Regions from separate parts of the Paenibacillus sp. FSL R5-0744 genome, predicted to be linked through region 1. Evidence: a T-box and tRNA genes for the amino acid it is inferred to sense, from the RefSeq annotation. Region 1 holds a T-box; the other holds one or more tRNA genes.
The links. The T-box of region 1 lies ahead of tyrS (tyrosine--tRNA ligase). A T-box ahead of a tRNA ligase gene usually reads a tRNA of that ligase, here a tRNA-Tyr.

Region 1 (9,372 bases):
AGCCGCCATTCACTTCGGTATTGGCCTCGCCAACGTTATCAACCTGTTTCATCCTGGGACCATCATTCTAGGTGGTGCGCTCATCCACTCTCACGAGTTGTTTTTCCAAACGGCGGTTGAAGTGGCACAGCGAAACACTTACCGTTATCCTGAATACCAACCTCACTTCTCCCTAGGTACATTAAAAGAAGAAGCTGTGGTGACTGGTGCGGCTATTATGGTGAGAAATCAAATGGTTCTTTAACATAATAAAAAGGTTGTCCCACAACCATTTGCATGATTGTTGGGACAGCCTTTTTTTAATTTGAGCTATAGTGGTTGACAGCAACTCTTAAATTTTTTCCCGCTTCCGCAGAGACATGGATCATTTCTACCTGGAAGTGGTTTGGCACTTTTCCTGAACTCCAGCATCTGCTCCGATTTAAGTCGGTTTGCTAGCAGTATCATCCGTTCATAGGCATATGAGTAGAACATTTTATAACTACGGCAGAAATAATCAACCTCAGTACGATCATGAACATCAAGCCAATTCCGGTTGCGCGGACATCCCCCATTGCAAAAGCTAAGGTACTCACACTTATAGCATGATTCATTCATATTGGGCTTCATTAACAAAAAATCATCATATACTGGGCTGGTTAGCAGTGTTTCCAGGTCAGTTTGGCCGATATTTCCTAGCCTATGCTCTTCATCAATAAAGAAATCGCAAGGGTAGGCATCCCCGTTCGTTTCAAGCACCATCATCTTCGGGCAGCATGAGTTGTGAACGCATAACTCTGCCTCACGATGCATGAATACAAGAAGCATATTCTCAAAAATTCGAATGGGAAGCTCTGGATACCCACCGTTGTACCAAAGGTCAAATGTACGGCATAAAAAGACTCCGTATTGTTCAGGTGTAATTCGGAAACGTCCCGCTACATCGCTTTTCTGAGAAACAAAATCCATGCAGGGGATAAACTGAATATTCGGAAAGGTATGTTCTAGATAAAATGCCATCAACTCATCTGGTTTCGTCACGTTATCTTCATGAATCACCGACAGAATACTATAGTCCACACCCTCGTTCTGTAGATGGCGAATCCCACGCATAACGAGATCGTAACTACCTTTCCCTGAACCCGTTATACGATGTGCATCATGAATGGGCTCAGGACCGTCCACACTAATCCCAACCAAAAAGTTGTACCGTTTAAAAAATTTCGCCCATTTCTCATGAATTAGCGTTCCGTTGGTCTGCAGCGCATTACTGATCATCGTATGAGGCGGAGCGTACTTAGCTTGGAATGAAATCACTTGTTCAAAATACGAAAGTCCGGCCAATAATGGCTCCCCACCCTGCCAAGAGAAAGTCGCTATACCAGATGATCTTTTCATGTACTGAGCGATAAACCGCTCCAGAAGAACCGTATCCATCACTCGGATCGGATGATGAGGATGTCCCCCGGCAGTACTGTAATAGCAATAATCACAGGCTAGATTACAATCCTCTGAGACGGTTTTCCACATGACATGAAGAGTCTCAGGCCTCGAGGTCTGTATGCAAGTTGTCATACGATTCTGCCCCTCCTATATAAATACAACCTTTATGAAACCTATTTCCTATTTCTTCAATTAAATCATAGGTATGTGCATCAACGATGAGTAAAACATCATAGTTAATCGAATTTCTGGAGATAAAAAAATACACTCCCCATTGTCTGTTAAAACAATGGGGAGTGTATTTTCTTTGAAGATAAATAGAGCATTACCAGACACTTTTTTTTAATTACGGACGTATTCCTTATTCGCTGTTTCCAACATTGATTTCCAATCCGCAAATTTAGTCTCTCTAACTACATGACGATCAAAAAGTTCATCAGGTATGTCAGCAACATCTTCTTCTGTCTTTACTTGAAAGTTTCCTTTGGTTACAAACTCATCGAAACTTTTGTAATTGGAATACTTACTCATAAACGCTTCATTAAACAATTTCTCGAAAGAGATGTGATTGGGATCTTCTTGATACGTTTTCTGTCCTTGTAACTCATTCATCAATTCTTCCATGGTCATTGGTTTTTGTCTTCTCAAATTACCACTCCTAATTTTCTGTTATAGTTGTAGAATATCATGTTAATCCATAAATCACACGAATCCTAAGCTTACCATAATTTTCGCTATTTCACCTTTCAAATTTCACTTAATATGCAAATGATCCGCCTCTATACTTAAAATACAACAAAAAACCTCCCTTATTCATAAGGAAGGCTCTTATTTTTAGGACAATTTCACCAAGCTGTAGTTTTTCTTACCCTTACGGATAATGATAAACCGGCCGCCGATAGCTTCGCTAGCTGTAACTTCCAGTGCTACGTCGCTAACTTTCTCACCATTCATGGAGATTGCTCCTTTGGTGATATCCTCACGTGCTTGACGCTTAGACGGCTCGATACCGAGATCAACCAACCACTCTACGATATTTTTAGATTCCAGTGTAGTTTCGTAGGTCGGCATTTCCTTGAAGCCTTGCTCGATCTCATCAGCAGTTAGGGATTTGATATCTCCACTGAACAGAGCAGCAGTAATACGTTTAGCCTGCTCCAGCAATTCTTCACCATGCACGAATCTGGTCATTTCTTCAGCAAGTGTTTTTTGTGCTTCGCGTTTATGCGGTTCAGTCTGTACTTTTTCCGCAAGTGCATCAATTTGCTCTTTAGATAGGAATGTAAAGTACTTCAAGTATTTCACAACATCACGGTCATCGGTGTTTGCCCAGAACTGGTAGAACTCAAACGCAGTCGTTTTGTTCGGATCCAGCCAAATTGCTCCTCCAGCTGATTTACCGAATTTCGTACCATCGGCTTTCAGCATAAGCGGGATCGTAAGTCCGAATGCCTTTGCTTCAGGACCTTCTTTTCTACGGATCAGATCCAGACCGCTTGTAATGTTGCCCCATTGATCGGAGCCACCAATTTGAAGCTGCACATCTTCATGCTGGTACAGATGCAGGTAATCTAGGGATTGCAGGATTTGGTAGGAGAATTCTGTAAAGGAAATTCCGCTGTCCAATCTGCTCGCTACAACATCTTTGGCAAGCATCGAATTGATGCTGAAGTTCTTACCATAGTCACGCAAAAATTCGATCACATTGATTTTATGCGTCCAATCGTAGTTATTCACCATACGAATTTGATTGTCGCCATCAGTAACGAACAGTTTTTTCATTTGTGCGGTAAGGGCATCTACGTTAGCTTGGATTTGCTCCAGCGTCTGCAATGAACGCTCGGATTGACGTCCACTTGGATCACCGATCGTACCCGTAGCACCGCCAATTAGCATAACCGGACGATGTCCTGCAAGCTGGAATCTTTTGAGTACCATGAACGGAATCAAGTGACCAATATGCATACTGTCACCCGTCGGGTCTACACCGCAGTACACCGAAACGGATTTCTGGTTGGTCAATTCTCTAAGCCCTTCGGCATCGGTTTGTTGATTGATGGCATCGCGCCATTCTAGTTCATCGATAATATTCATTGCCTAACACCCCTTAAATTAGTAGATATCCTATAACGAATCATCAGTCCGCCAAGCGAATATAAGGATAGTTGATGAAGAGAAACTTATAAATCCTTATATTTAAAAACAAAAAAATCGTCCCCTTGTCTATTGTAGACATAGGGACGATTGAATAACCGTGTTACCACCCAGATTGCACCAATGAAACGCTAATGCTAAAACACAGCATTGATGCCACTCGTGACGAGATATCGTTCGCCATTCCGCTCGGTGTTAGCCGAGATACTCCAAAGTGTAATTCGTACTCTTAGTGTGTACCGGGTTTCATCAACCCCCGGCTTTCTGAAACAGGGACTAAGCTACTACTGGGCTTCTTCAACGTATATCGTATATAAGATTACAGCCAGTATAGTGAAATAATTCTTCAATGTCAACATCTTAAGCTGAGAATGCCGAGACACACTCCTGCTGTGACGCACTACTAGGCATTGCCTATTTTTTTCTGTTACAATTACAAAAAAAGAGGTGAACGACTCCGTATGCTTGATCCAATCGATAATCATATTTTAGAACGCCTAACTCAAAACAGCAGAATTTCCTACACCGATCTAGCTAAAGAAGTTAATTTATCAAGTGTCGCGGTTAAAGATCGTATTGATCGGCTCGTCAATCAAGGAATTATTGAACAATTCTCAATCGTCATCAACGCAGAAAAATTAGGAAAGAAAATTTCGGCGTATCTAGAGCTTGAAGTGGAGCCTGCCCATTTAAATCATATTGTTAGAGTCCTAAAAGAAAATGAATGCGTAGCCGTACTTTATGAAATGACAGGGCCGTGCATTCTTCACATTCACATTCTAGTTGAGAACCTTGAAGAGATGGAACGGTTTATGCATGAATCCATCTACTGTCTGGATGGTCTAGTCCGTGTAGAAAACCAAATCTTATTAAAACGCCACAAAAATCAGGATGGTCTAAATATATAAAAAAAAGAACCGACTTTAAGACGGTTCTTCGCTGGTTTGGATCTTATTATGTTTATGAAATGATTGCTAATTCGACCTACTCTGTTTTAGATAACTTAGCTTTATAAAATTTCGCGAAATATTCGCTGACCTGAACCTTCTCTTTTACAACTTCTATTGGAGCAACGAGCTTAACGATCTCTCCATTGTACATTCCTCTCGTCGCCCCGACTTTCATCTCTAGAACATTATTATTGTAGCTTATAGTTACTGTCTGAGTAGTCGGCTTCCAGCTCACCTTCGCACCAAAGCTTTCAAAGCTGCTACGTAATCCCACTGCCTTGCGCTCCGAATCACCGAATTGGCCTTTATCGATCAAAGCATGCACACCCCAGTTTCCATCCACCACCTGTGTAATTCCAAAATCCGCGGACACAGACATCAGTGAGTACGCTTCATCCTCGCTCAATTCCATTCCAGCCATTAAAAAATCTTTTGTTTTATGAGCGGCATCCTTCATTGCTTTGTCGATGGACGAGTTTTTGAAAATATCCGTCTGAGCACTAGCCCCCAGCTCCTCCAAATAATTGGCGTAGCTGAAGCCATGCACAACCCATTCGTATTCATTTTCAAGTAATGGGAAACTTAACCCACTCAGTTTTTGGTTAAGCGTTCCTTTTTTATGAAGAATGACTTGTATATCACCAGTAACTGATGTCTCGATCGCAGTTCCGTTAATCTCGGAATCCCCTTGGCCGGCATGCGGGTCACCAATTGACAGTAGTGCACCCGGTACGGATACAGGATAATACATCGTTGCACCTTCAGTAATCCGCCAATCATCAACGTTGCCACCATTGTATGAAGGAGGTACTGAATCTACAATATCCGCTTCTTTAGGCGCCACACCCATCGTGCCGAAGTGGAGACGTACTGGAATCTTTATACCTTTCAATACATCAAAGTTCTTATCAATCGTATTATGGTCTACAATTACACCTGGGTAGTCGATTGTCGGGTGCACTTGACCATCCGGATCGGTTTGCACTGTCCATTTGTAGTTATAAACAGCTGTTGCATAATCCGTCCCACCTTCAGTATCCATCTCATAGATGGTGACCACTTCACGTTTTTTCGGCTCCTCCACCATATCTCCGTATAGATAACCCCAGTTCGCCGCGGCATTCACGCCATAGGTTTTGCCTGCATATTTGTCATTTCCATTAGGTCTCAGCTTCATGTCCAGAATCTTCACTTCCAGAACATCCCCTGGCTCAGCGCCTTCTACTACGATAGGTCCCGTCAAAATATGTACGCCTGGTCCACGAAGCGCTTCGTTCTTCTCCCCTTCTATCCAGTGAAAAATATCTTCAACACCCGCATCCCCTTTAATCATCCGATCGTAATCATCACCGGAATGATGCGTAATGGCCTCGACCGTCACAATATCTCCCGATTGTACTGTTAAAGCTGGATCACCTTTACCAATATTCCCCCAGCGAACGGTCTCCGAATTCGCTTTTAGAACATGCGTTTTCGGTTTATACGCGCTTTCCATCGTGTCAGCAAAAATAACATCTGTTGACGATCCTGCTAGCAAAACCGCTGATAAAATGACACCAACCTTCAGAAACGTTTGTCTTTTCATAGTCAAATCCTCCTCAACTCAATTCAATGTTAGATTTTATAACATTTTGTGTTTTTGAGTATAACAGATGGATTCCAGATTAACAATATAAATATTTATACGCTTCTAGGTTTAAATAATAAATCAGAACTATTAGTTATCTTTAATTATCCAAGCCTCCTTCTTCGGTACAATAAAAAAACGCCAACACTTATTAGCTAATTAGCCATAGTGTTTGACGTTTATCATCCATTCTAAAACGATACTTCATTTTCAACGTAGTTCAGTAATACTCCTTGTTGCCCGTTTTACAATCCGTTTCGTTTCCTTGGAATCCGAAGAAATTAACCACTTCTCACTAAGCTGTTGCACCCAGTCTGGATTGCTTTTACTCGCATCGTTCAACCAATTACTTACAGAATCCTGAACGTATTTTGCCGGATCTGACTTAAGTGGTTCTAATAATGGAAGTGCTATTGCTGGGTTTTCTTTTAGCGCAGTAATATGCTTCGCCCATACCCCATGTGGCCGCGTCAATTCAATTGCATATCTCCTTATGTTCGTATCTTGATCATGAACCCAGCTCTCTAAGAACTTAATGGATTCATCCAATTCTGCAATGACCGATTCCCTTAAAGCCATCCATGAAATCTCACGTACCCCAAAATGATCATCCGCTGCAAAGGGACGGATATCCATTAGCTTTTGCGATAGACTTAAAGATTGATTTAGACCGATCATATAGGCAGCCCAACAGCGGACACTATCGGAACGATGCTGTGCTAATGCTGAGAATACTCGGACTTGTTCCACCTCTGATTTGCACTCCAATACCTGTTGCCACTCCCGCGCGATAGCCGGTATGAGCTTCATGATTTTCTTTTCCGATGAATCGCGAAGCCTTTGTAAAATTGGTTCGGATTCCTGTCCAAAACCTAGCTCGTCCAGTACATTTTCTATCAAGACCATATGGTCCACAGCAAGCCATTCCGTTAGATTTACAGTCTGTAATTGTCCTTTATGCAATAGTCCAACAACATCAGCAGGAATATCGCTAACTTTTCGAGCTCCCTTCCTATGCTCCATATAAATCTTCCCTTCACCTATGATTTTAAAGGCTTGGATAACCTTCTTCATATATCTAGGATACGGGTATTTCTAACCATAAAGATGTAATCTCATTTACAGCTCATAATCTTTATAAATTTCTTTCCAAAATCTTATCATGATGGATACGTATAGTTTTGAACCCAGTCTGAAGCACCTCAGCTTTTACCAATTCTTGCAATGCCACAGTAACCGCTTCTCTGCTCGCACCAATCAAATTGGCGATTTCTTGATGTGATAGTGGAACATTGATTTTATAATAATTATCCTCACTTTTAACGCCTAGTTGATCCGATAGCTTTAAAAGAACACACAATATTTTATCATGCAGATTTCCGATGGCTAGGTTTTGAGTTAACTGACTCATACTTTTTATACGATCGCTCAATACTTGCATTAACGACATCAAAAATCTAGGTCGAGTAGCTACGAAATCTTCAAATCTTACAGGATCAATTGTACAGATATGACACTCTTCCATGGCTTCAATGTAATGATCTTTGGTTCCAAACGAAATCACGTTCATTTCACCAAAAACATTACCCTCACTCAGAATATCCGAAGTAAACTGCTTCCCATCCGCATTCAATCGGTATAAACGCACCTTTCCTTTTTTCACAAAAAATAATCCTTCAGAGAAGGTTGTCGGTGTCTGGATATATGTATTTTTCGGAACTACTGTTATTCGAGTTAACTCTTCCATTTCCATTAGATCTTCCAGCGCTAACGATTGAAGCAAATTGAATTGAGATAAATAATGAATAGTCTCCATTGCCCCTCCCTTATATAACGTTATTCGTTATTTTAGTATACCGCACAAAAAAAGCCACGTCCTAAGGACGCAGCTTATTCGTTAACGATTACTTGCTTCCCAGCGCGCTACTTCTTCACGAACACGAGGAGCTACTTCCGTTCCCAGCAGTCTAATCGCCTGCATAACATCCTCATGAGGCATTGTACCGTGGGGCATATGTAAAAAGAATCGCGTAATTCCCACATGCTTGCGAAGATGAATGATTTTGTTCGCAACGGTTTCTGGATCACCTACATACAGAGCGCCATCAAAGCTGCATGCCGCATCATAATCGGAACGATGGTATGGCGGTGTCCCTTTTTCCTTCGCCCGCACATTGGTCCGAGCATGCGTTGAAGGGAAAAATTTCTCCAGTGCTAACTCATTAGTCTCAGCAATAAACCCGTGTGAGTGTGAGGCAATAGGCAGGCTTGAAAGATCATATCCGGCTTCAGCCGCTGCTTTTTTGTAGAGCTGTACATGCTTCGCATAATCAAGTGGCTGAACATTTCCAATAATAGCTAATACAAAAGGTAAACCTAATGCTCCAGTGCGGATCGCAGACTCTGGACTACCTGCACTCCCAATCCAAATCGGTAACGGATCTTGAACCGGACGCGGGTAAATCCCCAAATTGTTTATGGCCGCTCGATGTTTACCACTCCAGGTTACTTTTTCTGACTTTTGGATGGCTAATAACAATTCCAGTTTCTCATTAAAGAGTTCTTCATAATCTTTCAGATCATAGCCGAATAAAGGAAAAGACTCTGTAAACGAACCGCGGCCGATCATAATCTCTGCACGTCCATTCGAAATGCCATCTAGCGTTGCAAAATCTTGAAATACACGTACGGGATCTGCTGAAGACAGGATCATCACGGCACTGGTCAACCGAATCTTCGAAGTCAACGATGCAGCTGCCGCTAACACAACCGCAGGTGATGAAGCCGCATAATCATTACGATGATGCTCGCCCACTCCGTATACATCTAGTCCCACCTCTTCAGCAAGTACAATTTCCTCCACTACTTCACGTAGTCGTTCTGCATGACTTATTGTCTCACCCGTTTGGACATCGGGCGTTGTCTCGACAAAGGTACTTATTCCAAGTTCCACTCTCGTTTCCTCCTAAAGTTCTGCACGATGCATTATTCTCTGGATGTAAATGTTTGAATATTCATAATTACATTTAATCAAGAAACCCATTATAATAGGATTCACCGATAATTCCAACTATTTCAGATCCCCTCGATTATTGATCGGTCTGAGGAGCCCTTATTTTAATGGTTTTGGCCATTTTGTGAGATTATCGGACTCAGATGCTGCTTTTTGCCCAAACCCACTACCAAAATGTGTGTTTTTATGGAAATAAGAACTATACG
Region 2 (9,372 bases), 2.0 Mb from region 1:
CAAAGAGAATGTCATTATGTGATATTTTCCTGCGGAAAAATCAAGGTTAAGCTAATAAGAGCACACGGAGGATGCCTAGGCGCCAGGAGCCGACGAAGGACGTGGCGAACAACGAAACTGCCTCGGGGAGCTGTAAGCAAGCTTTGATCCGGGGGTGTCCGAATGGGGAAACCCAGCTGTGGTAATTCGCAGTTACTCATCTCTGAACACATAGGAGATGTAGAGGCAGACCAGGGGAACTGAAACATCTAAGTACCCTGAGGAAGAGAAAACAATAGTGATTCCGTCAGTAGCGGCGAGCGAACGCGGAACAGCCTAAACCTAAGAGCTTGCTCTTAGGGGTTGTGGGACGTCTCACATGGAGTTACAAAGGAATATGGTAGGCGAAGAGGTCTGGAAAGGCCCGCGATAGAGGTAAAAGCCCTGTAGCCTAAACTGTGTTCTCTCCGAGACGGATCCCGAGTAGTGCGGGGCACGTGAAACCCCGTATGAATCCAGCAGGACCATCTGCTAAGGCTAAATACTACCTGGCGACCGATAGTGAAACAGTACCGTGAGGGAAAGGTGAAAAGCACCCCGGAAGGGGAGTGAAATAGAACCTGAAACCGTGTGCTTACAAAAAGTCAGAGCCCGATCTATGGGTGATGGCGTGCCTTTTGTAGAATGAACCGGCGAGTTACGTTTAACATGCAAGGTTAAGTCGAGAAGACGGAGCCGCAGCGAAAGCGAGTCTGAATAGGGCGACTTAGTATGTGGACGTAGACCCGAAACCGTGTGATCTACCCCTGTCCAGGGTGAAGGTGCGGTAACACGCACTGGAGGCCCGAACCCACGCATGTTGAAAAATGCGGGGATGAGGTGGGGGTAGCGGAGAAATTCCAATCGAACTCGGAGATAGCTGGTTCTCCCCGAAATAGCTTTAGGGCTAGCCTCGGTATAAGAGTAGTGGAGGTAGAGCACTGATTGGGTGCGGGGTCCGCAAGGATTACCAAGCTCAGTCAAACTCCGAATGCCATATACTTATTGCCGGGAGTCAGACAGTGAGTGCTAAGATCCATTGTCAAAAGGGAAACAGCCCAGACCATCAGCTAAGGTCCCCAAGTGTGTGTTAAGTGGGAAAGGATGTGGAGTTGCACAGACAACCAGGATGTTGGCTTAGAAGCAGCCACCATTGAAAGAGTGCGTAATAGCTCACTGGTCGAGTGACTCTGCGCCGAAAATGTAACGGGGCTAAACACACCACCGAAGCTATGGCTAGATACGTATGTATCTGGGGTAGGGGAGCGTTGTATGTGGGTTGAAGGTGTACCGTAAGGAGCGCTGGACAGCATACAAGTGAGAATGCCGGTATGAGTAACGAAAAGATCAGTGAGAATCTGATCCGCCGAAAGCCCAAGGTTTCCTGAGGAAGGCTCGTCCGCTCAGGGTAAGTCGGGACCTAAGGCGAGGCCGAAAGGCGTAGTCGAAGGACAACAGTTTGAAATTACTGTACCACCGTAATCCGCTATGAGCGATGGGGTGACGCAGGAGGGTAGTGACGCGGACTGATGGATATGTCCGTCTAAGCAGTGAGGCTGATGTGTAGGCAAATCCGCACATCATTAAGGCTGGGCTGTGATGGGGAGCGAAAATTACAGTAGCGAAGGTCATGATCTCACACTGCCAAGAAAAGCCTCTAGCCAGGAGAAGGTGCCCGTACCGCAAACCGACACAGGTAGGCGAGAAGAGAATTCTAAGGCGCGCGGAAGAACTCTCGTTAAGGAACTCGGCAAAATGACCCCGTAACTTCGGGAGAAGGGGTGCCCCGGTAGTGTGAATAGCACGAGGGGGCCGCAGTGAAAAGGCCCAAGCGACTGTTTAGCAAAAACACAGGTCTGTGCGAAGCCGCAAGGCGAAGTATACGGGCTGACGCCTGCCCGGTGCTGGAAGGTTAAGGGGAGTGGTTAGGGGTAACCCGAAGCTATGAACCGAAGCCCCAGTAAACGGCGGCCGTAACTATAACGGTCCTAAGGTAGCGAAATTCCTTGTCAGGTAAATTCTGACCCGCACGAATGGCGTAACGACTTGGGCGCTGTCTCAACGAGAGATCCGGTGAAATTTTAATACCTGTGAAGATGCAGGTTACCCGCGACAAGACGGAAAGACCCCATGGAGCTTTACTGCAGCTTGATATTGAATTTGGGTACGATCTGTACAGGATAGGTGGGAGCCGTAGAAATCGGAGCGCAAGCTTCGGTGGAGGCGCCGTTGGGATACCACCCTGATCGTATCTAGGTTCTAACCTAGTACCCTAACCGGGTACGGGGACCGTGTCAGGCGGGCAGTTTGACTGGGGCGGTCGCCTCCTAAAGAGTAACGGAGGCGTTCCAAGGTTCCCTCAGAATGGTTGGAAATCATTCGAAGAGTGCAAAGGCATAAGGGAGCTTGACTGCGAGACCTACAAGTCGAGCAGGGACGAAAGTCGGACTTAGTGATCCGGTGGTACCGCATGGAAGGGCCATCGCTCAACGGATAAAAGCTACCCTGGGGATAACAGGCTTATCTCCCCCAAGAGTCCACATCGACGGGGAGGTTTGGCACCTCGATGTCGGCTCATCGCATCCTGGGGCTGAAGTAGGTCCCAAGGGTTGGGCTGTTCGCCCATTAAAGCGGTACGCGAGCTGGGTTCAGAACGTCGTGAGACAGTTCGGTCCCTATCTGTCGTGGGCGCAGGAAATTTGAGAGGAGCTGTCCTTAGTACGAGAGGACCGGGATGGACGTACCGCTGGTGCACCAGTTGTTTCGCCAGAAGCATGGCTGGGTAGCTACGTACGGACGGGATAAGCGCTGAAAGCATCTAAGCGTGAAGCCCCCCTCAAGATGAGATTTCCCAATTAGTAAGACCCCTTGAAGACGACGAGGTAGATAGGTTGGAGGTGGAAGTGCAGTAATGCATGGAGCTGACCAATACTAATCGGTCGAGGGCTTATCCTATACTTAAAATGCAAATTCAATTCGGATTCAGTTTTCAGGCATCAAGCCTGGTATGAATATTCCCTGATAGCTCAGTTGGTAGAGCACTCGACTGTTAATCGAGTTGTCACAGGTTCGAGTCCTGTTCGGGGAGCCATATGGAGAGGTGTCCGAGTTTGGCCGAAGGAGCACGATTGGAAATCGTGTAGGCGCCACAAGCGTCTCGAGGGTTCGAATCCCTCTCTCTCCGCCACAAATTTTACTTAGTATGGCCCGTTGGTCAAGGGGTTAAGACACCTCCCTTTCACGGAGGTAACATGGGTTCGAATCCCATACGGGTCACCAAATTTTCACTTGATTTTACATAGTGGACTTTGGTACAATAACAATTGTTGTTTACGGAGGCTTAGCTCAGCTGGGAGAGCATCTGCCTTACAAGCAGAGGGTCGGGGGTTCGATCCCCTCAGCCTCCACCATATTCATTTAAGAACGACGCGGGGTGGAGCAGCCCGGTAGCTCGTCGGGCTCATAACCCGAAGGCCGCAGGTTCAAATCCTGCCCCCGCAACCAATTTTCATCAAGTAATTATATCTTTTGGAACCGTGGTGTAGTTGGCCTAACATGCCTGCCTGTCACGCAGGAGATCGCGAGTTCGAATCTCGTCGGTTCCGCCATTTTCTTGGCTCGATAGCTCAGTCGGTAGAGCAGAGGACTGAAAATCCTCGTGTCGGCGGTTCGAATCCGTCTCGAGCCACCATATAGTATACAACTTAATATGCCGGTGTAGCTCAATTGGTAGAGCAACTGACTTGTAATCAGTAGGTTGGGGGTTCAAGTCCTCTCGCCGGCACCATCTTTGGGGGATTAGCGAAGTGGCCAAACGCATCAGACTGTAAATCTGCTCACGTACGTGTTCGGTGGTTCGAATCCATCATCCCCCACCATTTTTTTTAGGGGCATAGTTTAAAGGTAGAACAACGGTCTCCAAAACCGTTGGTGTGGGTTCAATTCCTGCTGCCCCTGCCAATCTTTATCTAAAGTCTTTCTCTAAAGTTTAATATGGCGGTCGTGGCGAAGGGGTTAACGCACCGGTTTGTGGATCCGGCATTCGTGGGTTCAAGTCCCATCGGTCGCCCCATTTACTTTAAGAAGAACAGCAATAATATTAGTTTAATATGGCGATTGTGGCGAAGTGGTTAACGCACCGGATTGTGGTTCCGGCATTCGTGGGTTCGAGACCCATCAGTCGCCCCTTTTATTTTAAAATGTTATTGGGGATTAGCCAAGCGGTAAGGCAACGGACTTTGACTCCGTCACGCATAGGTTCAAATCCTATATCCCCAGCCATTTTATGCGGACGTGGCTCAGCGGTAGAGCATCGCCTTGCCAAGGCGAGGGTCGCGGGTTCGATTCCCGTCGTCCGCTCCAAAGTTTTCATATGGCGCCATAGCCAAGTGGTAAGGCAAAGCTCTGCAAAAGCTTTATCCCCAGTTCAAATCTGGGTGGCGCCTCCATTAAGTTCATATGTGCCGGCGTGGCGGAATGGCAGACGCGCTCGACTCAAAATCGAGAGGGAAACCGTGGAGGTTCGAGTCCTCTCGCCGGTATATCAAAAAGGTTTGTAAAGTCGCTTGTATAAGCAACTTTACAAACCTTTTTTCTTTGTTTTTGAGCTTTTATTCTTAAGCCGTTGAATTAGAGGCGTCTCTAATCAACGGCCTTTTTGTGTGGAGTGTTGTTTTATTGACTGCTTAGTCGGAATGCTCGTGGGGTGAGACCAATTTCACGTTTAAACATATTGCAGAATTGGGCGTCATTCACAAACCCAGCAGCAGCTGATACTTCAGAGATATGCATTTGGGTATGTTGCAAGAGAGACTTTGCATAATCCAGACGTTTCAATAGTAGATAGCGCAGAGGTGAAGAACCGAATCGTTCTTTAAATAAATGGCGGAAACGATCATAGCTGTATCCAGACATCTCAGAAAGTGTTGCGACCGATAGCTTATGGCGGTAATGCTCATTCATATAGTTTAGAACATATTGGACTCTGTCTTCCGTTGGTGATTGAAACCCAGAGGCGCTAAGAAGCCGTATCAGATGAACAGTGATTTCGCTCATTTGCAGGTTCAATAGTTCAGAGAATCCATCTTGTTTGCGCGTAAACTCTGCTTTCATTCGAAGCAAGATCTGTAGAACAGTATGGTCTTTATCATCTTCATATACGCCTTGCAAATTCTCCATATTTGGGTGATTTGAATGGAAGCCTACAAATAGTATAGTAGCATCCTCGCGATGGTTCTCGTCATGTTTATGATTGGGTGGTATCAGCGCGAATGAAGAAGAACGAAAATGATAACTTCGCGAACCTACATTGGTAGTTCCTAAGCCGTTTAAATAATAGACTAGTTCATAACATTCATGCTGGTGTGGTGGAATATAGGTATTAACCTCATGTACTGCATTTACAATATATAGAACACGATCCATGATGACCCTCCAATAATTATGTTTTAGCCGAATCGTACAAAATCATGACCGAAATCATATAATTATTTTCATTAATATTTGATATGATCGTATCAGTAAATCCGAAGATTAGCAACCTGACTGGCCATCTCGTTCGGAAATTAGTCGGATTATTCGTAAAAATTATAATTTTATCTCTTTTTTTGAGTGTATTCGTTAAAATCGTTAAAATTTTGACAATGTTACATGAAAAATGAGAGTTTCCATCTAAATCGTGAAATATACAACGGACTAAGAAGGAGAACCTCTCAAATTACTAACCAACTATAAATAGGGGGAATAGAAAAATGAAAAAGAAAGTTCTTTCTTTGTTGTTACTAGTAGTAATGGTAATGGTCACAGCCTGTGGAAATAATACGTCGAGTAATGGATCTTCCGCGAATGCAGGATCTAATGCAGCTGAAGGTGGAGCAACGGGTTCAGGGGATAAACTCAAAGTTGTACTTCTGATTCCAGGAACGCTTGGAGATAAATCTTTCTTTGACTCTGCGAATAGCGGTTTGCAAAAGGTTAAGGATGAGCTGGGTGCAGAAACAAAAGTTGTAGAAATGGGTGTCGATAAAACGAAATGGGAGCCTACGTTTAACGATATCGCAGCTGAGGACTGGGATGTTATTATTTCTGGTGGATCGGAAATTACAGAGATGTTTAATGCAACGGCTGAATTATATCCTGACAAAAAGTTCATTAACTATGATACCGATATAGATGAAGCACCAGAGAATATGTACAACATGTCTTATGCAACAAATGAAGTATCTTTTCTAGCAGGTGCTGTAGCGGCGCTAGCTACACAATCGGATATGGAAAATGCTAATCCTGAGAATGTGATCGGTTTTGTAGGCGGCATGGACATTCCAGGAATTAACGCTTTCTTGGTAGGCTACATTCAGGGCGCTCAATATGTTGATCCTGATGTGAAGGTCGCTGTATCATATGCTGGTGATTTCGTTAACCCGGCTAAAGGTAAGGAGCTTTCGCTGATTCAATATAACTCCGGTGTGGATGTTATTTTTAACGTGGCTGGGGGTACAGGTCTTGGAATCTTTGACGCAGCTAAGGAGAAGAAGAAATATGCTATCGGTGTAGACTCCGATCAGGCGATGTTGCTTAACGATACAGATAGCGAAAAAGCAAACTTGATCGTTACTTCTTCTATTAAAAAGATTGATAGTGCTATTCTGGGTGCCGTGAAGAGATTACAAGACGGTACACTTGAGATGGGTAAACGTGATGTGTTGAGCTTTGTAGATGATGGTGTAGGCATTGCAGAGAATGAGATCTATAAAAATATCTTCCCTGCCGATCTTCAGGCTAAAGTTGAAGAAGTGAAGCAAAAGCTGATCAATAAAGAAATTACAGTAGATAACGCGATGGGAATGGAAACCTCTGAAGTAGAAGCCATTCGTAACGCAGTTAAGCCTTAAGTGTAGCTATAAAGTGATAAACCTACAGTTGGAGATTCTTCTTTAGAAGAATTCCAGCTGTATATTTTTGCAGACCTCCAAGTCGAAAGGCGTTGAGACCTATGAACAAAGCTCTGCTGGAAATGCGGGGAATTACCAAGGTGTATCCCAATGGTGTCGTTGCAAATAAAGACGTGCATTTTTCTTTAAGTGAGGGAGAAATTCATGCGATTGCGGGCGAGAACGGCGCTGGTAAATCAACTTTAATGAAGATCATGTTCGGCATGGAAGAGCCTAGTGAAGGTGAAATCTTTATCAAGGGTGAAAAAGTGAAGCTGCAATCTGCTCAGGATGCCATTGATAGAGGGATTGGTATGGTTCACCAGCATTTTATGCTGGTCCCTTCTTTTACGGTAGCAGAGAACATGGTGCTGGGCATGGAACCTCGTAAGGGCGTTGGCATCAATTATGCAGAAGCTGTACGCATGACCGAAGAGACTGCGAAAAAATACAATCTGGCAGTGGATCCAAAAGCAAAAGTGGAGGATCTCACGGTTGGTATGAAGCAAAAGGTTGAAATTCTGAAGGCGCTGCTGCGTGGTGCAAAAATCCTCGTTCTGGATGAGCCGACCGCAGTGTTGACCCCACAGGAAACAGAGGAATTGTTCCGGGAGCTTAAGCAGTTAAGAGAGCAGGGTCATACGATTGTTTTTATTTCACACAAGTTGAAAGAAGTTAAAGCGATCTGTGACAGAATTACGATCATGCGTAGTGGACGTAGTGAAGGTGTCTTCCAAACGAAGGATGTCACGGAGCAAGAAATCTCACGCCTTATGGTGGGCAGAGACGTCGTGTTGAAATATGACAAGGAGATTCTGTCTATTGGCGAGCCGGTACTCATTGTGCAAGGTCTAGGTGTAAATGATGCACACGGCAAAGCGTTGCTATCAGATATCAACTTTGCGGTACGCGGGGGACAAATTATCGGGATTGCTGGTGTAGAAGGAAACGGGCAGACACAGCTCATTGAGGCTCTTACGGGTAGCCTAAGAGGGGTCTCAAGCCAAGGCTCTGTGCTAGTGAAGGGAAAAGATATTCGTGAATCGGATATTTTAAATATTCGTCAGCTTGGCGTTTCCTATATCCCAGAGGATCGGATGCATCAAGGGATAGCCAGTGATGCGAGCATAGCGGATAATCTGCTGTCCACTCAGTATCGTACAAAAGCTATGAATAAAGGCCCCTTTTTAAATGGATCACGAATTGCCAAGCTTGCAGTATCACTTGTAGAAGAATTTAAAGTCCGCTGTTCGGGACCTTCTCAGCCAATAGGTATGTTATCAGGTGGTAACATGCAGAAGGTTGTCGTAGCTAGAGAGTGTTCTACAGAACCGCAACTGCTTATTGCAGAGCAGCCGACACGGGGCGTGGATATAGGCGCGGCGCAGTTCATACATCAAAAGCTGTTGGAGCTGCGCTCAGACGATTGCGCTATTTTGCTAGTGTCAGCAGACTTAAATGAGATCTTGGAGATCAGCGATAGTCTACTAGTGATGTATGAAGGAAAGATTGTTGCCTTTTTCGAGGAGCCTTCCAAGGTTAGTGAAGAAGAATTAGGGCTTTATATGCTAGGGATTCATCGACAGGACGAGGAGCAAATCAGGAGGGCCGTAAATCATGTTTAAAGTAAAATATTTTGAATACATTCGAACATCGGCAGTAATCGTAATTGCACTCGCTATTGCTTTTCTGATCATCTCATTGGTCAGCAATCAGCCGGTGAAGACGATTGGGATATTCCTATTTGAGCCGCTATCCAGTAAAGGTCATATCGGTAATGTGATTGAGATGGCCATTCCGCTCATGTTCACTGGGCTAGCAGTTTCCTTGTTGTTCCGGGCAAATATGTTCAATTTGGGAGCTGAAGGGATTTTCTATTTCTCCGGTGTTGTAACTTCCGTGTTGGCTATTCATTTAACGCTGGACGGGTGGCTTCATCCGATCGTAGCTATTGCTGCGGGTTCTATTGTTGGTGCGTTGCTCTCGGCAATACCCGGGATCCTCAAAGCCAAATGGAATGCTAATGAGCTCGTTACATCCTTGATGTTCAATAATATTTTGTTTGGAGTAGGTTTATATCTACTGAACTATCACTTACGTGATGCAAAAGCATTTGCCAATGTATCCTACAAATTCGAGAAAACGGCACTGCTGAGTAAAATGGTACCTGGCACCCGTATTCATACCGGACTTATTATCGTTATCGTGCTTATTATTGCAGCGCATTTATTCCTATACAAGACTAAATGGGGATATGAGCTGCGAATGACAGGCATCAACCGGAACTTTGCACGTTATTCAGGCATGAAGACCGCGAAGGTTATTATACTGGTTCACTTGATTGCTGGTTTTATCGCGGGAATGGGTGGTTCCGTAGAAGTGCTAGGGATGTACAATCGATTCCAATGGACATCGTTACCAGGTT

Region 2: it has a tRNA-Tyr gene. The T-box ahead of tyrS (tyrosine--tRNA ligase) is inferred to sense a tRNA for this amino acid. The anticodon was not compared.

What each region holds. Positions count from the first base shown of each region.
Region 1 is NZ_CP150228.1:3,954,088-3,963,459, forward strand. It holds gene MKY19_RS17330 (ROK family protein) at 1-244, shown strand, start outside; gene MKY19_RS17335 (anaerobic sulfatase maturase) at 310-1,554, opposite strand; gene MKY19_RS17340 (hypothetical protein) at 1,765-2,052, opposite strand; gene tyrS (tyrosine--tRNA ligase) at 2,257-3,516, opposite strand; T-box leader at 3,656-3,886, opposite strand; gene MKY19_RS17350 (Lrp/AsnC family transcriptional regulator) at 4,038-4,484, shown strand; gene MKY19_RS17355 (acetamidase/formamidase family protein) at 4,561-6,111, opposite strand; gene MKY19_RS17360 (DNA alkylation repair protein) at 6,364-7,176, opposite strand; gene MKY19_RS17365 (Crp/Fnr family transcriptional regulator) at 7,289-7,969, opposite strand; gene MKY19_RS17370 (LLM class flavin-dependent oxidoreductase) at 8,051-9,106, opposite strand.
Region 2 is NZ_CP150228.1:5,925,300-5,934,671, reverse strand. It holds rRNA gene MKY19_RS26190 (23S ribosomal RNA) at 45-2,973, shown strand; tRNA gene MKY19_RS26185 (tRNA-Asn) at 3,034-3,109, shown strand; tRNA gene MKY19_RS26180 (tRNA-Ser) at 3,113-3,205, shown strand; tRNA gene MKY19_RS26175 (tRNA-Glu) at 3,223-3,297, shown strand; tRNA gene MKY19_RS26170 (tRNA-Val) at 3,353-3,428, shown strand; tRNA gene MKY19_RS26165 (tRNA-Met) at 3,446-3,522, shown strand; tRNA gene MKY19_RS26160 (tRNA-Asp) at 3,549-3,626, shown strand; tRNA gene MKY19_RS26155 (tRNA-Phe) at 3,634-3,709, shown strand; tRNA gene MKY19_RS26150 (tRNA-Thr) at 3,730-3,805, shown strand; tRNA gene MKY19_RS26145 (tRNA-Tyr) at 3,811-3,896, shown strand; tRNA gene MKY19_RS26140 (tRNA-Trp) at 3,905-3,978, shown strand; tRNA gene MKY19_RS26135 (tRNA-His) at 4,015-4,090, shown strand; tRNA gene MKY19_RS26130 (tRNA-His) at 4,131-4,203, shown strand; tRNA gene MKY19_RS26125 (tRNA-Gln) at 4,225-4,299, shown strand; tRNA gene MKY19_RS26120 (tRNA-Gly) at 4,306-4,380, shown strand; tRNA gene MKY19_RS26115 (tRNA-Cys) at 4,393-4,466, shown strand; tRNA gene MKY19_RS26110 (tRNA-Leu) at 4,481-4,559, shown strand; gene MKY19_RS26105 (AraC family transcriptional regulator) at 4,693-5,442, opposite strand; gene MKY19_RS26100 (BMP family ABC transporter substrate-binding protein) at 5,769-6,908, shown strand; gene MKY19_RS26095 (ABC transporter ATP-binding protein) at 7,010-8,572, shown strand; gene MKY19_RS26090 (ABC transporter permease) at 8,565-9,372, shown strand, end outside.